2 regions of the Hydrogenophaga soli genome follow, and region 1 is predicted to be linked to the other one. Evidence: predicted binding sites of a transcription regulator. Region 1 holds the regulator's gene; the other holds the start of a gene.
What was found. Region 1 encodes FliA, which starts transcription of late flagellar genes. Its sites were predicted from a motif close to CTAAAGTTTNNNNNNNNNNNGCCGNTA; they were not measured.

Region 1 (3,403 bases):
CCGAGGCCGTTCGCTGGGTCATGGACGTGTTGGCCCGCAACCTCAAAACCGCTGATAGCGCCACCAGCATCTGTGACGAAGGCGGCGTGGTCGCCCTGATCGGTGCCACCGGGGTGGGCAAGACCACCACCGCCGCCAAGCTGGCCGCCCAGTGCGTCAAGCAGTACGGTGCCAACAGCGTGGGCCTGATCACCCTGGACACCTACCGTGTGGCCGGCTACGAGCAACTGCGCGCTTACGGTCGCATGATGGGTGTGGTGGCCCATCTGGCCCATGACCGTGCCGCCCTGAAGGATTTGTTGACCCTGCTGGCGGGCAAGCGCATGGTGGTCATTGACACCGCTGGCCTGGGACAAAAGGACCCCCGCATCCAGGACATGCTGGAGGTGCTGGACCTGCCCGGCATCAAGAAAATGCTGGTGCTCAACGCCAGCAGCCATGGCGACACCATGGACGACGTGCTGGCGGCCTTCAAGGCCAAGGAGTTGCACGGCGTGGTGCTGTCCAAAGTGGACGAGGCCGTCAAACTGGGTCCTGCGGTCGATGCCCTCATTCGCCACCAGGTGATGTTGCGTGGCGTGGCCAACGGCCAGCGCGTGCCTGAGGACTGGCAAGGCCCGGTGGCGCACCAACTGGTGCGCACGTCCATGGGCACCGAGGGCAAGTCGGCCTTCGATCCCGCGCCGTCGGAAGTGGGCTTCTTCTTTGCCCAGCCTTCTCCAAAGCAAATGAACCTGGGAGCGCTCCGTGTTTGATCCGATGTTCGACCAGGCGGCCGGTTTGCGTTCGGTGGCTGCCGCCCATTGTGTGCGCGTGCTGCCCGTGGTGCTGGGCCGCGACAGTGACGTGGCGTTCGACATGGTCTGGACCCTGGGGGCCGGGCTGTCGGTTCTGGGGCACTCGGTGGTGGCCTTGGATGCGACCAGCCGCGAGCAATCCGGGCGCCCTGGTTTGGCCCAGTTCCTCAAGACCGGGCCTGAACCGGCCTCTCCGAACGAGGCCCAATGGCGGGTGTGGCCCAGCCAGAGCGGCATGCAGACCTTGCTGCACGTGGCGGCCACGCAAGGGCCTGGCGCGGCTTTGGCCCGTCTGGCGGCGTGCTTCAGTCCCGACACCGTCGTGCTGCTGCTGGCCCCCAAGGAGTGGGTCAGCGTGCTGATGGAAGGGGCGGCCGTGCGGCCCCTGGTGCCGTTCACGTTCCAACCCACGGGTGTGGTGGATGCATACAGCGCCCTCAAGGTGCTGCACCAAGCGGGCGATTTGAAGCCGGTCCTGGTGCCCATGCGCAGCGAGGTGCCGGACCCCGTGGCCGAACAAGCCCTGGGGGTTTTGTTGGACACGGCCAAACGGCACCTGGGGTGGGTGCCCGAAAACAGTCCGCTGCCTGAGCAGGGCCCCAGTGTGACGCGTGACATCATCACCCAATGGATGCTTAGAATGCTGGAGAGCGCTCTCCTGCTGGAGGAACCTGGCACGCCCGGATCGGGCTGGTCCCCTTCCACACCCAGGGAGGCGCTGGTTCCACAGCTTTGGAGTTGCTGATGTACACCGCTAAAGGCACTCTCAACCGCGACGCCCAGATCCGGCAGTACAGCCCGCTGGTCAAGCGTCTGGCGCATCACATGATTGCCAAGTTGCCGGCCAGCGTGGAAGTGGACGACCTCATCCAGGTGGGCATGATCGGACTGACCGAGGCTTTGGCCCGTTATGAACCCTCGCAAGGGGTGCAGTTCGAGACCTTTGCCAGCCAACGCATCCGCGGGGCCATGATCGACGAGCTGCGTGGCGGCGACTGGATGTCGCGTGGCTCCCGCAAAAGCCAAAAAGAGATTGAACACGCGGTGCATCGGCTGGAGCATCGCTTGCACCGGGCCCCCATGGAATCTGAAATCGCCGCCGAACTGGACATGTCGCTGGCTGACTACCAGGAACTGTTGGCCCGCGTGCGCGGCACCCAACTGGTCTATCTGGAAGATTTTTCCGGCGGTGATGACGGGGGGGACGACTACCTGGACCGCCACGTAGCCCAGGAAGACGAGGACCCTGAACACATCCTGGGTGATGTCCGCATGCGGGCGGCGTTGGTGGAAGCCATCAAGAACCTGCCTGAGCGCGAGCAGTACATCATGAGCATGTACTACGAGCACGACATGAACCTGAAGGAAATCGCGGCGGTGCTGGGCGTGACCGAGTCACGCGTGTGCCAGTTGCACAGCCAGTCCATTGCCCGCTTGCGGGCACGCCTGCGGGACCACTGACCCCCCCCTGCACGGGCGGCCCTAAGGTGCCGGTGGATCGCCCAGCAGGTGTTCCACCACTTCGGCAAACCCCTGCCCTCGTTCGCCCTGGGTGACATGCCGTGGGCGGTGCACCAGGTCGTTCCAAAACCGCCGGATGTTGGCCACCCCCACCGAATGGGGCATTTGCTCGAACATCACCTGGTCGTTGGTCGAGTCCCCCACATACACCCAGCGGTCCCGCTCGCGGGCCAAATCCTGGCCCAGCACCTCTCGCACCGCCCAGCAGGCCCCGGTCCATTTGTTGTGGTGGCCCAGCCACCCATTGATGTGGATGGAGCTGACCGTGGCCGTCAGCCCATGCGCTTGCATCAGAGCCACCACCTGGGCCACGCGGTCGGGTGGCAGGTGGGTGTGTTCGCTGTGGTCGATGGCGATGTCGGTTTCCCGTCCAGCGCTGTCCCCTGCCCGCCGAGCCCCGGGCACGGTGCGTTCGATGAGTTCCAGCACCTGCATCAGCGTGTGGTGCTGGTGTTGACGGGTGGTGTCGTCCTGGGCGTAGTGCTTGACCAAGCGGCCATTTTGGCAAGACAACCGCACACTGCCGTTTTCTGCGACGATGGTGGTCAGGGGCCAATGCAGTGCGGGAGATTCGCTCCAGCCCACGGGGCGGCCTGTGATGGCAATCAGGGGAATGCCTGCGGTGCGCAGCCGCTGCAATGCGGCCAGCGCCACGGGTTCAATGTCGCCGTCGGCGGTCAATGTGTCGTCGATGTCGGTGAGCAGGCCGACCCACGCCCGAGGGCGGGGCAAACGGTGGATGTTGTTCATGAGGAGGGGTCATGGTGCAGTCAATGCGGGTGAGTATCGGGGAGGCAGCATGCCGTTGAAGCTCAAACACGCCTTGGTCGGGTTGGGCCTGGTGGGGATGGTGGGCACCCTGCTCACCGGGGCCATGGGGTGGCGCGGCGTCAGTGCCCTCAGTGGCCAACTGAACCATGCCTCGGGCCTGGGGCAGGCCATGCTGGCCTCAGCCCGAGCCGACATGCACCACGACGCGGTGCGCTCGGCGGTGCTGCAAAGCATCGTGTCCGGTCAGACCGACGACCCCAAGGGGCTGGCCGCGTCCCGGGAGGACCTGAAGGTCAGTGGTGAAGCGCTGCTGG
Region 2 (3,403 bases), 260 kb from region 1:
CCCTTCCGCATCGGCACTGGGGTGGTAGGGGTCGTGCACCTTGCGAAACGGGGCGTCGCTTTCGTTGATGGTTTTCACCTTCACCCCCGCGGTGCCCGGGTCGTTGCCGGGCAGACTTTGGAACAGCACCTGACGGGACTTGTACGCCTTGCCGTCCGGACCGGCCACCGCATCGGCGTTGGCCAGGTTGCTGGCCACCACGTTGAGTCGCTGGGCCTGTGCGCTGATGGCACTGCCTGACACCCCGAAAATGTTGAACATGGACATGTGAAACTCCTGCAAACGTGCGGTCACTGCCCCGTGATGGCACTCAACATGGTTTTGACGTGGCTGTTGATGAACCGCAACGTCGATTCGTAGCGGATGGCGTTGTCGGCAAAGTTGGCCCGCTGCTGATCCAGATCCACACTGTTGCCGTCCAGGCTGGGCTGGGTCTGCACCGTGTAGGCCATCGGGCTGCCGATCAACCCCGATGTGCTGGTCAATGTCAGGTGCCCTGTGGCGGTCTGCGACATCTTGGGAGCCGTCGCCCCCGACAGCGCATTGCGCAACGCCGCATTGAAATCAATGTCCCGCGCCACGTAACCGGGCGTGTCCACGTTGGCAATGTTGCTGGCCAACACCTGCTGGCGTGCTGCGCGCAGCTGCAAGGAATTGGACAACGTGTCCAACCGACCTGTCATTTGCTCCAGCATGGCGTGCTCCGTGCAAGGGTTGAGGTGCCTGTCCATCACACCCGCCAGAGACACCTTGAAACTGGCTGGTGAATCGATTATGGAAATCTTGAGGGTCAGCGATCCACGGATAAGGCACCCAATCCCCCCCCTTTTCCACCCCCCAAACCACACCGGAAAACCTACAGTCCAAACACCGTGAACGCGATACACCCGCTTGGAGGCCCCATGACCGCACACCCCCCCTCCATCAAGCCAGGCACCGTGTGCCGTGCACTGGCCATCGCTGGCCTGCTGCTGCCGTTCACCTCGCACAGCCAATCGCTGGACCACTTCGCGCGCGAATGGGTCGATCAGGCCATGGCCAGCGCCCCAACCAGCCAGGGAGGCATCACGCTCCGTCCCGAAGTGGTGATGGGCACCTTGGACCCCCGCCTCCAACTCGCACCGTGTGCCCGGGTGGAGCCCTACCTCCCCAGAGGCACGCAACTCTGGGGACGCAGCCGCATCGGCCTCAAATGCGTCGAGGGCCCTGTGGCCTGGAATGTGTTCCTGCCCATCACCGTCAAGGCCTGGGGCCCGGCGTGGGTGGTCAAACGGACAGTTCCAGCCAACACCCCCGTCACCCTGGCCGACGTGGAACAGGTGGCTGAAGTCGACTGGGCGGACCATCGGTCTGCCGTGTTGCCTCAGCTGGAACAATGGCAGGGCATGCTGGCGGCCTACACCTTGACACCCGGCCAACCCCTCAGGGAAAACAGCGTCCGCGCCCCCCAAGCGTTCGGGGCGGGCAGCCAAGTCAAAATTGTGGCGACGGGCCCTGGCTTCCAGTTGACGGCCAGTGGTCAAGCCATGACCACCGGTTATGTGGGGCAGGTCGCCCGGGTCAAGCTTGAAAATGGCAAGGTGCTGACCGGCAAAGTGCGCCCCGAGGGCAGTGTTGAAGTAAATATTTGATAGCATCCGGTTCATGCCATGTATGAACCGGACCACAAATAGGCTGGGTTTCTGCTTTTTTTTGAGCGATCGGGGTTAAAGTTTGGCGAAATCCCGCCGATAGTCTTTCCAAACCGCCCTGACGAGGGCTTGGAGAGTGCCATGAAACTTGACCTGATGTCCGAAATTCAGACTGGTACACCCCCAGCGGGTGCAACCAAGCCTGCGGAACGTCCTGCACCCAGTGGTGCAACGGGCGCAGGTCGTTCCACGTCCCGCAGCAACAGTGCCTCATCCACCGCAACGGGGGTCACGGTCACGTTGTCTGCACAAACGCAGTCTTTGTCCGCCCCCGGAACCAGTGAAGTGGTGGACACCGGCAAGGTGGAAGCCATGCGCTCTGCCATCCAGAGTGGCAGCTTCAAGGTCAATGCCGAAGCCATTGCCGACAAGCTGCTGTCCAACGCCAAGGAAATGCTCACCGCCGCTCGCCGTTGATGGCGTCACCACGGTATCCTCAGGGAATGCCAACGTCCGCAACACCACCCAGCGCGCTTTTTCAAACCCTCTCAGGCCTGCTGGATGGCGTGCAGGCCGCGCTTCTGCAGCAAGATGCCGATCAGGTTGAGCACGCCTGCAAAGCCCTGATGCAAGGGCTGTCGGCCGAGTTGAGCCCGCAGTCAAAAACCACCATCACCCGCGCCATGACAGGGGCCGAGGCCGAGTCACTGGCCAGCCGCTTATCGTTGCTTCGCCAAAGTCTTGCACAGCTGTCCGCCGCCAATGGCCGACAGCTGTCGGTGTTGCTGCCGGAGCAGTTGCCCAGCGCCTATGGTGGCAAATCGGCCTTCGGCTCTCCCAACCGATTCACCCACCTCAAGTCCTACCAAGCCTGAGTCCGATCACTCCAACGGCAGGAAATCCGTCTGATAGGTCCGTGAACCCACCTGCACGGGCTGCTGGTCCCCTTTGCTTTGGCGCATGGCCTGAGCAAACGCGGCAAGTTCGTCTGCCCCGATGGGCTCCACAGAGAGGCGACGATCCTCCAGCACGGTGTCCGGGAACCCATCCTTGCCACCGTCGGTGGCACGCCGGGTGGGCACAGGTCCGTCCCAGCTGGGCGGAACGGCGGGTTTGGGACCGGTCGGCCGTCGACGATCCGCCACCGGCACCGGAACCGCTGGAGCTGGCGCATCCAAGCTCTGCCGCTCAATGCGCCAATACACATTGGTCACTTTCACGCGGTAGCGGGTGGCCGCAGCATGGGTGATCTGGGCCTCCATGGCATTCCACTCCCCTGAGGCCTCCAACACCCGACCTGCAGACGGCGCCAACAAATCCACCATGACCGCATAACGATGCCCGCGTTCATCCAGGCGGGCCACGTTGAGGCGATACGCCAGCGGCGGCACACCATGGCTGGCCAACACCTCCCGGATGGACTCGAACACCATTTCCCGACGGAAGATCATGCGCTCTTCCAGGGTCATGAGTTTTTGTCCGGGCGGTGGCTCCTGTGCCACGACCGGTGCGCTTGACGACTTCACCCCCAGCAACCGCTTCAGCCAATTCACTTGAGACATTCGCGCCCCCTCCGATCACACACATCACCGGCACACCGCCGTCATGCGAGTGTAAGATGCCCAGCCCCCCTGCCCCGAACCCTCAACTGGAAACATTGCCCTGGTGGAACCTCTTTTGCCTTTCGTCAAAGCCCTGGCCATCGTGCCCTTGACGTTGCTGCCCATCATCAACCCCCTGAGCGGGGCGCCCGTGTTCATGACCACCACCGG

Region 2: the regulator FliA is predicted to act here: its motif matches at 1,707-1,733, upstream of flgM (flagellar biosynthesis anti-sigma factor FlgM).

What each region holds. Positions count from the first base shown of each region.
Region 1 is NZ_BAAHAK010000002.1:151,304-154,706, forward strand. Features, by position in the region: gene flhF (flagellar biosynthesis protein FlhF) at 1-755, shown strand, start outside; gene ACYVB7_RS03810 (hypothetical protein) at 748-1,542, shown strand; gene ACYVB7_RS03815 (RNA polymerase sigma factor FliA) at 1,542-2,258, shown strand; gene ACYVB7_RS03820 (Cof-type HAD-IIB family hydrolase) at 2,280-3,068, opposite strand.
Region 2 is NZ_BAAHAK010000002.1:410,301-413,703, reverse strand. Features, by position in the region: gene flgC (flagellar basal body rod protein FlgC) at 1-267, opposite strand, end outside; gene flgB (flagellar basal body rod protein FlgB) at 291-695, opposite strand; gene flgA (flagella basal body P-ring formation protein FlgA) at 903-1,631, shown strand; gene flgM (flagellar biosynthesis anti-sigma factor FlgM) at 1,773-2,108, shown strand; gene ACYVB7_RS05025 (hypothetical protein) at 2,198-2,506, shown strand; gene ACYVB7_RS05020 (hypothetical protein) at 2,513-3,193, opposite strand; gene ACYVB7_RS05015 (MarC family protein) at 3,309-3,403, shown strand, end outside.